2 regions of the Paenibacillus sp. OK060 genome follow, and region 1 is predicted to be linked to the other one. Evidence: riboswitches for the same ligand, from Rfam matches in the RefSeq annotation. Region 1 holds a riboswitch; the other holds the start of a gene.
What was found. Region 1 has a riboswitch for cobalamin ahead of metE (5-methyltetrahydropteroyltriglutamate--homocysteine S-methyltransferase). Riboswitches for the same ligand answer to the same signal wherever they lie in the genome.
Positions count from the first base shown of each region.

Region 2: linked by a shared signal. The riboswitch ahead of BLS14_RS18090 (ABC transporter substrate-binding protein) and the one ahead of metE (5-methyltetrahydropteroyltriglutamate--homocysteine S-methyltransferase) in region 1 are both predicted to bind cobalamin.

Region 1 is NZ_FNFR01000003.1:285,222-293,435, reverse strand. It holds gene BLS14_RS13030 (glycoside hydrolase family 3 C-terminal domain-containing protein) at 1-2,022, shown strand, start outside; gene BLS14_RS13025 (methyl-accepting chemotaxis protein) at 2,149-2,988, opposite strand; gene metE (5-methyltetrahydropteroyltriglutamate--homocysteine S-methyltransferase) at 3,353-5,701, opposite strand; cobalamin riboswitch at 5,920-6,118, opposite strand; gene nrdG (anaerobic ribonucleoside-triphosphate reductase activating protein) at 6,375-6,884, opposite strand; gene BLS14_RS13010 (anaerobic ribonucleoside triphosphate reductase) at 6,881-8,214, opposite strand, start outside.
Region 2 is NZ_FNFR01000004.1:634,101-642,314, reverse strand. It holds gene cobS (adenosylcobinamide-GDP ribazoletransferase) at 1-270, opposite strand, end outside; gene cobU (bifunctional adenosylcobinamide kinase/adenosylcobinamide-phosphate guanylyltransferase) at 267-827, opposite strand; gene cobT (nicotinate-nucleotide--dimethylbenzimidazole phosphoribosyltransferase) at 824-1,954, opposite strand; gene BLS14_RS18100 (ABC transporter ATP-binding protein) at 2,002-2,823, opposite strand; gene BLS14_RS18095 (FecCD family ABC transporter permease) at 2,820-3,866, opposite strand; gene BLS14_RS18090 (ABC transporter substrate-binding protein) at 3,863-4,867, opposite strand; cobalamin riboswitch at 5,067-5,204, opposite strand; gene BLS14_RS18085 (histidine phosphatase family protein) at 5,371-6,018, opposite strand; gene cbiB (adenosylcobinamide-phosphate synthase CbiB) at 6,009-6,989, opposite strand; gene BLS14_RS18075 (adenosylcobinamide amidohydrolase) at 7,034-7,852, opposite strand; gene cobD (threonine-phosphate decarboxylase CobD) at 7,833-8,214, opposite strand, start outside.

The DNA of each region.
Region 1 (8,214 bases):
GTCAAAGCCGGAATTGACAGCATTACCGATGATGCCGATCTGTCGAAGCAGGCGCTGCGCGAAGGACTGGAGCAGGGCACACTCACAATGGAAGACATCGATCTGGCGTTGTTCAATACGTTCCGTGTGCGTTTCCGTCTAGGTGAATTTGATCCGGCTGAGGGCAATCCATATGCTTCGATTGGTGAAGAAGCGATGATGACGGAGAAGGCGAAGGCCCTTTCACTGAGAGCAGCGAGAGAACAAGTTGTATTGCTCAAAAATGATCAAGGTACGCTTCCACTGGATAAAAAAAAATCCGGCAAAGTGGCTGTGATTGGTCAACTGGGTGGAACAGTCTATCGCGACTGGTATGCAGGCACCATGCCATATAGCGTATCCCCGCTTGAAGCGATCAGCGGCAAAGTAGGCGGCGACAAGGTTGCATTCAAGGATGGCAATGACCGCATTACATTGACTTCAGTGGCAAGCGGTAAGGCTGTCGGATTGGCTGAGGATGAGAAATCATCCATCATTACTTCGGGAAATGCGGAGACATTTACACTAAGTGACTGGGGCTTTGGCAGTTACACGCTGAAGGCAGACAGTAATGGGAAATACCTGACGACGGATGAAGAAACGGTTACGGCATCGGCGGATGAAGTATATGGCTGGTTTGTGAAGGAAGTATTCCATCTGTTGCCACAACAGGACGGAAGCGTCGGGCTGACGACTTGGAACGGTAAAACAGTAACGGCACCCAATGGTGGAAACGATGCGTTTGCGGTATCCGAAGAGATGAAATCTTTCGGTGCTACGGAAACGTTCAAAAAGGATATTGTGGTGAATGGGTTGGAGGAAGCGGTAGCGGCGGCGAAGGAAGCGGAGACAGCGATTGTATTTGTCGGCAACAATCCACTTGTGAATGGTAAAGAAGAGATCGACCGCCCAAGTCTGGACCTGGCTGAATCCCAGCAGCTGTTGGTTGAAGCCGTTTATGCAGCGAATCCAAATACCGTTGTAGTTATCGTGGGAAGTTACCCGTTCACGTCCAACTGGGTGCAGGAGAACATTCCGGCTGTATTGTATACATCCCATGCAGGACAAGAGTTGGGGAACGCTGTGGCTGACGTATTGTATGGCGATTATGCACCAGCAGGCCGCCTGAATATGACGTGGGTGCAATCGGCAGATCAGCTGACCGATATCAGAGACTACGATATCATTCAATCCGGACGTACGTATCAGTATTTTGAAGGTGATGTACTATATCCATTCGGACATGGATTAACGTATGCATCGTTTAAATACAGTAATTTGGAACTGAACCCGGCCCAAGCTGGAGTCGAAGAGACCATTACTGTGCATGTGGATGTGACGAATACAGGAACGATCGCCAGTGATGAGGTTGTGCAGTTGTATGTGCGTGCCGGGCAGTCCCGTGTTAAACGTCCACTCAAAACGTTAAAAGGTTTCCGTCGTCTTCATATTGAAGCTGGGGCTACAGTGAAAGTCAGCTTCACACTGCCAGTTCAGGAACTGGCGATCTGGGATGTAACCCGTGATCGCTATGTGGTCGAAAGCGGTACCTACTCCATTATGGTGGGCAAATCTTCTGCTGATGTTCAGCTTGTTGCTGACCTGACGGTACAAGGGGAGACTATTCCTTCACGTAATCTGGGTGTGGCTACACGTGCCGAGAATTACGATGCATACTTCGGTGTGGATCTGGATGAGAGTAAGGAAGGCGGAACTTCTGTCCGTGTGACTGGTGAACAAGGCTGGATTGCCTTCAAGGATGCAGATCTGGGCAGCAATGCAGCAGCGCTTGAAGCTCGTGTATCATCAGAGCAGGTAGATGCGGTATTGGAAATTCGACTGGGCGCACCTGACGGTACACTGGCAGGACGCGTGGAGCTGGCACAGGGTAAGGCACAGCAGTGGTCCACGGTTAAGGCAGACCTGAAAGGTGTATCAGGTCAACAGGATGTATACCTCGTGTTGTCCGCAGGAGTACGTGTCAGCCATTTCGAGATTCATTAAGTCGGATAGAATAACATTAGTAAGATGACCAAGATGGAATGATAGTAAATGAAAAATCCTCCGAAGAGATTCGGAGGATTTTGTTTGTGCATTTGGTTGAGTGGGTTAGGAGTTTCTTTTTCCTTTTTACTTTCCGTCAAATGTAATCAGTTTGTGCACAAATTGTTTCAATTGTTGGTTCGTTGCATTCAACTGCTCAATCGTGCTCATAAAATTGTTAACTAGTTCCGCTTGCTCCTGAGAACTCGCGGTAATCTCCCCAAGTTCATTCTCCATCCCCTGAATGGATTGGCGGACGGAGAGGAGGGACTCTTCAATACGCGTGGTCGCTTCCTTTGTATCTACGGACAGCTTGCGGATTTCCTTGGCGACAACGCCAAATCCTGCACCTGCTTCACCGACACGAGCAGCTTCGATGGCGGCATTCAGGCCGAGCAGATTCGTTTGCTCCGAGATTTCACGGATGAAGCTGGCGACCTGAGTCACGTTGCCTGATTTCTGTACAGCTTGTTTGGAGTTGTTGCGAATTTCTTCGGTGGTGGCGCTCAGCTCCTCCGAATGTGCAGCTACGTGCTGAACGCTGTCAATCAACTGGTTGGTCAGGTTTTCGGTAGCATTCATGAGCTGCTGCAGCTGATCCTGATCATCCATACTATAGAGCAGGTTGAATATAGCGATGACCTCGCCTTGTTCATTTTTGATCGGAAGGTAGGCGACATCAAACGGCACTCCAAATAACTCCTTCGGGTAATGATCAAATTGTTTGTCCGTACCGCCTTTCAGATCGGCAAAATCACGATTAGACTCGAGCAGTGGATCACCTGCTTTGAACTCCAGTTGTTTTAACGACTCTCCTGCGGAAAAATACAGGAATTTCTCCCGGTCAATAATGGAAAGGGTTACATCTTGGCGAATCGTATCCCGAAAAAAGGGCATACATGCGATTAGTGATTGAATCATATCCATTGGAAAGGTCCATCTCCTCAATTTTCTGATCTGATAAACGATTGTTTTAAATTGTTATTTAATAACTGCCTATATCATATATCGTCATGCAATAAGGAATAAAATAGAGAGAAATGATAATATATGATCCTTTAGAAGAGTTAGCTGCAGTTTCAAATACTTTTAGCTTCTGCATGGTTGTTCCGGGTGTACCGGACGGTAACTGGCAGGACACGTTGAACTGGCGCAGGAGTACGTGTCAGCCATTTCGAGATTCGTTAAGTCGGATAAAAAAGACATTGCCAGATAAACAAATAGAATGATAGTAAATGACAAAAGCCTCCGAAGGAATTCGGAGGCTTTTATTTGCATTCTCAAGCTTTGTTTAGATTGAGGAATCAGCGGTTACCCGTTCTCTTGCTGTACGAGCAGCATCCACCATGATGCTCAATGCATCTACGACTTCCGCTTTACCACGTGTTTTCAGTCCGCAGTCAGGGTTTACCCAGAACAGATCTGCTGGCAGCACTTGAAGTGCACGCTCAATCATATTCAACATCTCGTCCTTGCCTGGAACACGCGGACTGTGGATATCGTATACACCGAGTCCGATGCCTTTGTCATACGTATTCTGCTCGAAGCTGCCTACCAGTTCCCCATGGCTACGGGATGTTTCGATCGAGATCACATCTGCATCCAGGTCGCTGATGGCTTCAATAATATCATCGAACTCGCAGTAGCACATATGGGTATGCACCTGCGTTGTTGGTTTTACGGTAGCAGTAGCTAAACGGAAGGATTCCACGGCCCATTGCAGGTACTCATCCCACTTGCTCCGTTTGAGCGGAAGTCCTTCACGCAGAGCTGGCTCATCGACCTGAATCATCTCAATGCCTGCTTGCTCGAGCGCTTCAACCTCGTCGCGAATGGCGCGAGCAATTTGGTAGGATACTTCACTGCGTGGAATATCCGAGCGGACAAAGGACCAGTTCAGGATCGTTACCGGACCTGTGAGCATGCCTTTCACCGGTTTGCTGGTCAGTGTCTGGGCATAGGCCGTTTCTTTCACCGTCATCGGTTCATTGAACAGTACATCTCCGTAGATTACAGGTGGCTTCACGCAGCGTGAGCCGTAGGACTGTACCCAGCCATTTTTGGTGAAGGCGAATCCGGTCAGCTTCTCACCGAAAAACTCAACCATATCGGTACGTTCGAACTCACCGTGTACCAGCACATCCAGACCAATTTCCTCCTGGATAGTAATCCATTCTTGGATCTGTTCACGTACATAGGCATCATATTGCTCCGCATTCCATTCCCCTTTACGGAAGAGTGCACGTGCTTTGCGCACGTCTGCCGTTTGCGGGAAGCTGCCAATGGTTGTTGTTGGCAGCAGCGGGAGCGACCATTTTTGCTGCTGCAATTCGCGTCGCTCATGGAATGACGCGTTGCGAAGCAGCTGCTCATCAGCATGCACCCCTGCAGGCGCACCACTCAGGCGTGTCCGTGATTCGGACTCGCTCAGCAGGCGCACCGCTTCGGTGCTTGCCTGGGCGCGGCGGCTGGCTTCAGCCAAAGCCGCTGCTTGGTCCGCCTGCTTTGCACCGCCGGACAACAACGTGCCGAGCGTCGCTATTTCCTCCAGCTTCTCGTCGGCAAAGGCCAGGGCATTGCGCAGTACCGGATCAAGCGCGCTCTCCTGAGCGGCAGTAACCGGTACATGCAACAGGCTGCAGGAAGGCTGAATGATCAGCTTGCCTTCGGCTGCGAATTCAGCCACCTGCTCCAGCAGCTTCGCCGTCTCTGCGAGATCGGCACGCCAGATGTTGCGCCCGTCGATGACACCGGCGCCCAACCATTTATCCTGCGGGAAGCCATGCTCCCGCAGGCTGGCGAGGTTGCCTTCATAGCCGTGGACCAAGTCCAGGCCGATTCCGGCAACAGGCAGTGCTGTCACGACCGGATAAGCTTCCACCGATTCGAAGTACGTTTGAAGCAGCAGCTTCAATTCCGGTGCAGCTTGTGCTAAGGCAGCATACACCTGTTGCAGCAAGGCTTCATCTTCGGAAGAGACAGCCAGCGTCAGAGCAGGCTCGTCGATCTGTACCCACTGTACGCCTTCTGCTTGAAGCTCAGACAGAAGCTGGGCGTATACGGGAACGAGGCGTGTGACGATCTCTGCGAAGCGTTCCGCGTCATAGCCTTTGGCGAAACGTACATACGAGTACGGACCGACTACGACCGGTTTACCTTCCAGCCCAAGCTCTTGCTTCGCTTCGCGATAGGCGGCAAGGGGTTTATTTTCAAGCAATGCAAATGCAGTATCATTATTAATCTCAGGAACGATGTAGTGATAGTTGGTGTTCAGCCACTTGGTCATCTCACAGGCTGTTGCCTGATCATTACCCCGGGCCATGGCGTAATAAGTAGAAACGGATACCGGTCCGCCTGCATGGTTAAAGCGCTCAGGAACGACGCCAAACATCGCCGATACGTCAAGAATATGATCATAGTAGGAGAAGTCGCCCACAGGAATCAGATCGAGCTGCTGTGCCTGCTGTTTCTTCAGATCCTGCAACCGAAGTGTGGTCAGCTCCTGATGAAGCGTAGATTCATCGATTCGGCCAGCCCAGAAGGACTCCAGTGCTTTTTTCCATTCGCGTCCCGCACCGATACGGGGGTAACCAAGGTTGCCTGTCAGTACTTGTGGCTGTTGTTGCTGTGATTGCGACATGTAAAATTCCTCCTCATTTATAATAGGTAACTCATCAAGTTGAAGCTATTGTGGTGTGTTTCTTTTGAAAGCATCAAAAAAAGGCATTCCTTCCGATTCCATACCCCGAGAAACAGGCATCATGAATGACGACTGTGCACAAAGATAGAATGGGAAAGAACACCTGCTATAAGTAGTTGTAGCGGTTGCTCTAACACCTTCCTATCTTCCGTAGGTCATGCGATGCTGTCGAAACAGGCAGGTCTCCTGGCTTGCGGATCATGGTCATATGCATTCCTTCCCGGTGGTTACACCAGTGGATTATATGCACAGACTCCCCGTATACAGTGGCGGGACCGCGACGGATTTACACCGTGCTTCCCTTTTAAGCCTGAACACGCATGTAGCGCGGTAGGCACCTGTTTCCGTGTGCAGAAATGTGCGTACACATCTCTGGCTATGAAATTGGCGACCAAGCATAGATGATAGATTGTATCATGATGCAATCGTCGTATACTTGCTCTTATGCTACCAATCATAGACGATAACCTAAGGGCTTGCAACATATATCATTAATCCGATCGGAAATAAAATATTGCTCTATGAATCCTAGATATATTGGCAGATTTGACTCCTTAAAATGAACCATATCATCGCCCACGCTGTGCTTGATCCCCCTCAAATAAAAAAATCGTTACCATGCATCTAACTGCATGGTAACGATTGTCCGGCCTGCCATTGTTGCACCCACATTAACGATGCGCTGATTACGACTGCCACGAAAAGGAAGAGACACATCACGTTCAGCTGCGATATAAGGCCCATCGATAATGACGTCGCATAGCTGGGATAACTCCGCCCGTGACGGGTCTGTAATCAATTCCTCATACACAAACCCCGTGTATGCCCATACAGTCAGATCAGGTCGTGCAGCCCGAAGCTGCCGAACCCAGGAGGCGCATTCTGCCGCAGAGAAAAAAGGATCACCTCCGCATAACGTTACCCCTTCCAGCAAGGGATGAGAGGTTACCTCATGCAAAATCTGCTGCTGCCGCTCCTCCGTAAATGGTTCGCCTGCACGGAAGTTCCATGAGCCGGGGCTAAAGCAGCCCGGACAGGCATGACGGCATCCGCTGATGAACAACACGGCACGCAGGCCAGGCCCCTCATTCACCGATTCCGGAATGTAACCATACAGATTCACCGATGTTTCACCCGGTCTCTCACTTCGGCCTGCTTCGCCCCATTGAAGCGCACTTTATAGTCACCGGTCAGATATCCCGTCACCCGGCGCAGCCGCTGGAAATGCACGTGGGTTTCATGAGCCTCACATCCGGGACATACATCTCCAATAACGCCCTCATAGCCACAGGACGGACAGCGGTCAATCGGATGATTAATGGAGAAATACCCGATGTCCTGGGCCAGCGCGTATTGAACGATTCGTTGGAAAGCGGCTGTATTGGCCCTTACGTTCCCGTCGAGTTCGACATAAGAGATCGCTCCGGCATTACATAGTGAGTGGAAGGGAGCTTCCAATTCAATCTTGCGATAGGCAGGAAGGGAATGATAGACCGGAATGTGAAATGAATTGGTGTAGTATTCCCGGTCATTGACCCCCGCGATGCTGCCGTATCGCTCACGATCAATCTTGGTGAATTTGCCGGACAGTCCCTCGGCGGGCGTAGCGAACAAGGTGATATTCAGGTTATGCTGCTCACTCATCCGGTCACAGAATTCTCTCATCGTACGAATGATATTCAAGGCTTCTCGATGTACATGGAGGTCTTGTCCATGGTGACGGCCATATAGAGCGGTCATACATTCAGCAAGTCCGATAAAACCAAGGGATAACGTACCATGTTTCAACAGATCGGCGACCGGTTCATTCGGAGCCAATTGTTCACCGCCTTCCCATACTCCTTCCCGCATCATGAAGTCCGATGCTTTGGCAGGCTGGTTCATCTGAATTCGATACCGGTGCAGCAGTCCATCCGTAGCATTGTGCATGACCGATTCCAGCGCCGTATAGAAGCCAGCCCGGTCAGCGATGGCTCTTGCTCCCTGGCAGATCCCATATCGAATGCCGAGCTTGACCAGATTGATGGTGTTAAAGGACAGATTGCCTTTGCCGCTCTGACGATTGCGTCCGAAGCGATCAGCCAGTGTGCGTGTCCGGCATCCCATCGTCGCAATGATCGTATCGGGATCTTCCGGTTGATAATAGGGAAGGTTGAAGGAAGCATCCACATTGACAAAATTCGGATACATGCGCCGTGAGGAGCAGGTCACAGCAAGCCGGAACAAGTCGTAATTCGGATCTCCCTCAGATTGATTAATTCCTTGCTTGCACTGGAAAATATGTTGTGGGAACACGGGCGTTTCTCCGTTACCCAGTCCCCGAATGGTCGCTTCCAGCAACGACCGGGACACGAGCCGACCTTCGGCTGAAGTGCACAGCCCGTAGTTCAGCGAAGTGAACGGAATCTGTCCCCCAGCACGACTGCTCATGGTGTTCAGATTATGGATCAGAG
Region 2 (8,214 bases), on a different contig from region 1:
CATCCAGCCATCCAGATGAAGGCCTCCGGTTAGCCATACCCATAACGTCAAGGTTAACACCGCTGCCGGAAACGATGGAAGCAGTGCACCCGTCAGGGCTCCGCCCAGCCAGACGCATAATCCGATGACCGCACCAACCAGCGGGTAATACACTACACTCTCCCGCAATAATGGCGGGACGAAATCAAGCTGCATTTTCACCGGGAAACGGGACAGAAATTGAAAAGCGGCCGCAGCCGCATGTTTTTGTTCAAGATCGCCTTTACTCATAAACGATACTCCCTGCTTTTCAGCTCAATCGCAATGCCCACTGTCACCAGAAACACTTCGCGGCAAACCGCGGCAATCCGCTGATTGAGAATGCCCGCCAGATCCCGATATCTTCTGCCCAGCGCATACTCCGGCACAATACCGTCCCCTACTTCATTGGTGACAAGCACGAGCAGACCCGGATACGACTGGATGGCCGCTACCAGCGCATCCATATGATCGTACAGCACCTGCACTGGTTCATGTTCATGCGCTAACAGCACATTGCTGAGCCACAGTGTCAGACAATCTACCAGAACGGTCGGTGCAAACGTACCTGTATGGGACTCTCCCATTCGTGTAATTAACTCAGGCAATGCCAGCGGTTCCTCCACCGTATGCCATAGATATCCTGCTTCATCCCGCTGGCTCTGATGCAGGCGTATACGCTCGCGCATCTCGTCATCATAAGCTTGAGCCGTAGCGACATACCAAGCCTCAGAGGATCGCTGCATACAGAGACGCTCGGCAAACGAACTTTTGCCACTTCGCGCCCCGCCTGTCACGAGTACACTCATGAGGATACCTCTCCTTGTACAGAGGAATCAGCAGAAGCTGATGAAGACTCCGTAGGTTGAGTCTCGTTCGTGCCACCAGATACACCCGCACTTGCAAATGTCGCCATCTCGTTCAAAATGCGGCATGACGCATCAATCAGATGAAGACTAAGCACGCCTCCGGTACCTTCACCCAGTCGCATGTCCAGATCCAGCATGGGCTTCAGGCCCAGTTCACGCAGCAACGCTGCATGTCCACTTTCATGCGATGTGTGGGAAGCAATCATGTATTCTGCGCTGAGCGGAGCAAGATGACTCGCAATCAACGCGGCAGCGGTGGAGATAAATCCATCCACGACAACCGGGCATCCGTTTGCAGCAGCAGCAAGAATCACGCCTGTCAGTCCGGCAATCTCCAGTCCGCCCACTTTGCACAGTACATCGAGTGCATCGTCTGCATTCGGAGCATTCACGCTGAGGGCTTGGCTGACTACTGCGGCTTTGCGCTGCAAACCGATATCATCTACGCCTGTTCCCCGGCCAACCGCTGAAGCAGGTGCTGTTCCGGTTAATGCACACATCACCGCAGCGCTAGCAGTTGTATTCCCGATCCCCATCTCTCCGGTCACAAACAACTGCGTTCCCTTCGCAACCTCGGTGGAGACCACTTCAGCTCCTGCAAGAATGGCCTGAATCGCCTCGCCCCGGGTCATGGCAGCACCCTTCGCCATGTTGGCTGTTCCTTTACGGACTTTACGGGAGACCAGGTCTGGATGATCCAGATCCGCATTCACCCCGATATCCACACAGATCACATGAGCTCCAGCGTGGCGCGCAAGTACATTGACAGCCGCTCCCCCTGCTAGGAAATTCAGGACCATCTGCGGCGTTACCTCAGCAGGAAAAGCACTAATCCCTTCTTCAACCACCCCATGATCCGCAGCCATAACGATGACAGCTCTTCGATCAAAGCAAGGCCGAGCCTCACTGGTGATCCCCGCCAGACGAATAACTAGCTGTTCAAGCTTGCCCAGACTGCCGGGTGGCTTCGTCAATGCATCCACATGCGCGGAAGCTTCAGCCGCAACTGCCTCATGTGGACCCACGATCCGACCCATTAACTGTTCCAACACCTGTTCATTATTCATACAGCCAGCACTTCCTTTATCAAAATATGGGGTCTCCCCCGCCTCATTCATTTCTTCTCTCGTCTTAGCAAAAGCTGTGGCAATCCATTGTCGGGATGATTCACCATGGCCGGGCTCACCCGGAAGATCTCCCGAATGTTCTCTTCCGTCATCAACGAATGGGGTGTGCCACTGCCTACACAAGTCCCGTCACGTAGCGCCAGAATATGATCGCAAAATTGCGCGGCCAGATTCAGATCATGCAGCACTGCCACAATCGTAATATGATTTTTTTGACGCCACGCTGATAATAACTCCATGAATTGCAATTGATATTTGATATCGAGAAAGGTGGTTGGCTCGTCCAGCAATAATAGTCTGGGTTCCTGAGCCATGACTTTGGCAAGCGCAACCCGCTGCCGTTGCCCGCCACTCAGTGCATCCAAAGGTCGTTCGGCCATGTCACTCAGACCCAACTCCTCTAACACCTTATCAACTACTGCTGCTCCATCCGACGATTCTTTGCCAAGCCAGTTCTGATAAGGGTAACGTCCCATCTCGACAACATCTCTTACGGGATAAGAGATGACCGGCAGACCATCCTGCTGCAAGACCGCAATCATACGTGACAAATCTTTACGGGTGTATGAGGAAATATCGCGTCCATCAATCTGTATGCTGCCTGCGTTCGGCTGTTCGGTTCCGGCAAGTAGCTGAATCAGGGTCGATTTTCCACTGCCGTTTGGACCAACAACGCCCCACCATTCACCCTCTTTGACTTTCCAGTCCACTGCATGCAGAGCCCGATGGTTACCATACATTTTACCAGCTTCCGTGACCTCTATCATCGGCCGGCTCTCGGTAAGGTCTGTTTTCATGAATGTGCTCATGGCATCATCCCCTTCCGCAGCTTTTTGTTCCGGTGTAGCAGATACGCGAAGAATGGCGCTCCAACGAAAGCCGTAACCACACCCAGCGGAATTTCGGTTGGGGCCAGCAATGAGCGTGCAATCGTATCTGCCCAGACCATGAAGATGGCTCCCCCAATCGCGGACAAAGGCACCAGCAATCGATAATCAGGTCCGACGATGAGCCGAAGAATATGCGGAATGACCAATCCGACGAAGCCAATCACGCCGGATACGGAGACAGCGCCTGCCGTAAGCAGCGTACCCACAGCTAACACCGACAGTTTCAATCCATCCACCTTAACCCCGATATGAGCAGCCTGTCGTTCCCCCAAGGCAAGCACATTCAACGAACGCGCACGGCTCCAGAGGAAAATCAGCCCCAGCACAAAATACGGGAAAAGGATGGCCGTATACGACCACCCACGCAGTGCCAGACTTCCCATCGTCCAGTATATAATTTCATTGATTGTCTGCTTCGACATGGTCGACAGGAAGGAGACTACGGCTCCCAGGAAACTTTGCATGACCACGCCAGCCAGAATGAGGCTGTGTGTCGGTATTTTGCGTCCCTCACGAGCGAGGGCCAGCACAAACCACAATGTAACTACTCCCGTCAGAAACGCGACCAGTGGCAGAGTCCAGATCCCAATCAGTGCATACTGCAATCCGAAAAAAATCAGAAAAGCCGCACCTACCGATGCACCGGACGATACGCCCAGGGTAAACGGATCAGCCAGAGGGTTACGAAGAACCCCCTGGAATCCAGTTCCGGCAATCGCCAGCGATGCACCTACAAGCACGGCAAGCAGTACACGTGGGAATCTGACCTTCCATATAATCTGTTCTGCTGCTGTATTCCAGTCAGGAACAATCCAGTCGCCCAGCCAGGGGATGCGATGAAGCAAGATGCCCGCAATGTCCCGGACAGGCAGGGCAACCGAACCGATGCCCGTGCAGATGAGCACGGTTAACACAAGCAGCACAATTCCGGCCGTTCCGTACACTGCCAGCTTTTTACTCATTTGAACAGATCAGGGTAGATCGCTTTGGCTACTTCTTTCAGACCTTGGGTTACCCGTGGTCCCGGACGGCTCAACAGGTTGGCATCCAGACCGATGACTGCATCGTTTTTCACAGCCGTGATTTGATCCCATCCGCTGCGTGCTTTGATGATTTGATCCAATGTTTTGGAATTTTCATCAATGACATCGTTCGCATATAGAATGACGTCCGGGTTAGAAGCAATAATGTTCTCTTCATTAATCTGATTCCAGCCAGTCAAGTCGGAAGCTACGTTGTTTCCTCCGGCAAGTGTGATCAATTCATCCATGAATTCGCCTTTACCCACAGTCCAGCCTGGAGAGAATTCAACGTATACTTTTTTCTTTTCTTCTGGTTTAACTGCCTTCACAGCTTCAGTTACATCAGCCACATCTTTTTTCATCTGGGTGATGATCTCCTGTGCTTTTTCCTGATGATCCGTGATTTTACCAAAAGTTTCAATGTTATTCATCACATCATCCACTGATTTAGGATCTGTTTTGAAAATGGTAATGCCCAGATCGCGCAGTTTCTTCACCGACTCTTTGCTCATCGAGATACCTGTAAATACGATGTCAGCTTCAGCTGCAATGATCGACTCTTCATTAGGCTTTGTTATGCCGCCCATTTTTGGTTTCTTTGTTGCTGCTTCCGGATAATCGTCATAGTCGGATACCCCTACGATCTGCTCGTCCAATCCGAGTGCGAACAGGGATTCCGTTTCAGCCGGAGATACGGATACGATTTTGGCTGGTGCTTTGTCAAAGGTAAATGATTCACCCGTAGCATCTGTAACCGTGAGTGGATATTGTGTTTTGAGATCTGTTTTCGCCTGTTCCTGGGATTGCTCCTGTGCAGGTTGCGAGGTTCCTGTACCCTCGTTCGTTGTTGTTGTACCACATCCGGCCAACGTCAGTGCCAGCATCGCTGCGCTCAGCAGTGACGCTACGCCTTTCCATGTCTTGAAATTCATTGTGTTCATTCTCCCCTTCTCTATCCATTCTAGTGAGTAGTGCTCCTGTCCCAATTCCGCTTGAATTTGTGTTCCGAAAAAATAAAATCCCTAATCCTTGGGTCAGGATCAGGGATGACGTCTCGCATGTGGCGATCTGCGCATGATCAGCTTGGCGCTGTATATGCACAGAGAACTGCCCGAAACGCTGTCCTTTCCTCGAAGGAACACCGGTTTATACGTCCAGGGCAGGTAACCTGACTTACAGGAATTCATCCTGATTTACAGTGGCGGGACCGTGCCGGATTTACACCGGCTTCCCTATTTCACCCGTTTGCCGTTCATCGCCTTATATAAAAGCATGAAACATTACTGCATGCACTCGGGACCCATGGTCGCTAATATTGTTTAACCATTCAAGTGAGCATCCTGCATCGTTGGCAGGGCTTGTTGAGCCTCCATCCGATGATGCACTTGCTAAGTCACACTTCTGTTGTGATTATAGGTTATATTGTACATCCTTACAACCCGATTTACGGAAAAGTCAATCTGGTTCCAACCCAGCTATCCCCATCGCCAGCCAGCCGGATCTTTATCGCTTGTCCTGGTACTACCTGCGTATCCCAGAAATCTTGATTCGGAATGAGACGTGACACAATATAACGAATAACACCGCCATGCGTAATCACGGCTACTTTTGGCACGTTTATGCTGCGAGAGTGCAGTATTGGTGAAAAGGACATCAGACACTCTTCCATAAATGAATCAATCCGCGCTGCAAATGCTGTCCAAGGCTCGCCACTCGGTGGCGTTACCTCATGCGGCGCATCGATCCAGTCTCGGTACTGCGAATTGTCCTTGAGCTGATCGTAGGTCAACCCCTCCCACTGACCAAAGTCGATCTCCCTCAATCGGGCATCAAGCTTGGCCTGTCCCATTTGGGACGATGCAATGTGTGAAAGTGTCTGCTGACAACGCAGCATATCACTGCAATACAAGGCGTCGCATGTGATATCGCTACACTGCTCACGCAGCGAAGATAGCTCCTGCTTTGCCTCAGGCAACAGTCCGATGTCAGTATGCCCAAGATACCTTTTTTCCAAGTTCCACGCCGTTGTACCATGACGTATCAAAATAATCTCACGGCTTTGCATGCCACCATGTCCAGCTTCTATCTCCATAACAGTGCACCTCCAGCAGACCATATCCCGAAGGTGACCAACCAACATAATAAAACAAAAGAACCTGCCGACCAGAACATAAGCCGTGTTGTTCGTACAATATCTTCTGCTTCCATCCGTCTTGTAGGCTCGCCCATATATGCGCGAAATGAAGCAACGCCGTGATATACGTTATGTCCACCAAGTCTTATGCCCAGCGCTCCGGCCACCGCCGACTCGGGAAAACCGCTATTTGGGCTTGGGTGCAGTCGTGCATCCCGGGACACCATGTGTGCTGCCCCTCTGGCATCCAGCTTCATGAACCAAGCTCCTATAATTAACAGCAAGGCGGTAAGCCGCGCGGGAATCCAGTTGGCCCAATCATCTAGACGGGCAGACGCCCAACCGAGATGCAGATATTTTTCATTTTTATAACCTACCATCGAATCCAGTGTATTCACCGCTCGATAGGCCATGGCAAGTGGTGCACCACCAATCAGGGCATAGAACAGTGGAGAGACGATGGCATCCACGATATTCTCCGCCACAGTCTCTACCGTCCCACGCACAACCTCCGGTTCATCCAGATGAGCCGTATCACGTCCTACAATCATACCCAGTGAACGTCTCGCCGCAGGCCAATCTTGTTGACTCAGATGGCGGTAAACTTCCATACCTGCATCCTTCAAACCTTTCGAGGCAATGGTGGTTGCGATTAACACCACTTCTGCCACAACCGCAACAGCGGGATGAATAAGACCCAGCACATAGATCAATCCCCAAGTCAGTGCAAAAGAACCGCCTGCAATCAAAAGGGGAAATAATACGCCCGCTCTTTTGAGAGCCTGGTTCGAGTCCACCCGCGATCTTATCGCCCGCTCCAGTGCAGAGATGGCCTTTCCCATGCCAATCACCGGATGAGGAATCCAGCGTGGATCTCCGATGCAGCGATCCAATATGTATGCTCCTACAATAATCCAGGCTCCAGCCATTCCCGTCCAGATCGGCCAAGAAGCCCATTGAATCAGCAGAGATGTCATTGCTTGTTATTCCTCTCTTTCCACTCCTGCGCGGCTTGCAGGCTTTCCGTTATCGTGTCATACACCAGCCTGCCGATCGCTGCACCCATGACCGTAGCCGTCCCGGCGTAACTTATGAGCGGTTTATTTACTTCAGCCTGGCTTACCGCGAGTACGATGGCATCCGTTGTTGTTCCGGTTGCGGTTAGACCATTCTCTGAATCGGCCACACCGAAATCAGCTAACGCAGCGGCCTTCGCCTCTACCGCAGTCTGAATGGCATTCACCATCGCTCCAGCAGTCATACGCCCATTCATCCACAACATGATATTGATCGTACCGGGAGTATAGGTTGAAGTCGAAACCTTCCCAATTTTCTGGGACACCGTCCCATTGCTCATCTCATTCCCCGCAGCATCAAACACGGTTCTTGCAGAACCCGCCCGTGCAGCATTGGATACCCCTGCTGTAGTGCAGCAAAGTAATCCGAACTCATCACTTTCGTATTCCTGGATCGCTGTGTGCTCCAATCGAACGGCAGTCAGAAGACCGGCACATTGATCCTGCTGCTCCTGCCATTCACTCAACAGATCAGCAATATCACGTGGTGGATCGTCACAGCGATAATGTTTGTCCACATAGATGTTGAATATACGATCCAGTTCAATCATGCCGCCCCCATACACGGCACTGGAGAGTGCTGTTACAACAGAGGGGCTGGACGCTTTAATATGCCGTTCATGTGCAGAGACGAATAATCCTGGCCATACAGAAGATCTGTATTCATTTTGGTCCTTTTGTACATGGGAATAATAATTATAGAATGGCAGTGCCATCGCTTTGTCCCCCTGCCTCTAATCCGGTTGTCGGATTAGACGTAATTACATTTCCTATCGTTTCCAGAAAACGTCCGTTAGCCTCCGCGTCCTTGACCGCAAAACGTACATGTCGTTCCCCAAGTCCGGGATACATTGCGCAGCTTCGGATCAGTATACCGCGTTCACCGAGGGCAGCCTGGATGGACGTCGCTGTCCACGGCTCTGGCAGAGCTGCCAGTATAAAGTTCGCTTCCCCTCGCGTCACCTTACATCCCAAAGCCTTCAGGCCTTCCGTTAATCTCCCCCGCTCGTGTGAAACCAGTGCCAATGTCTCCTGTTCAAAATCCTCTCCGCTGCGCAAACAGGCTTCTCCTGCGATC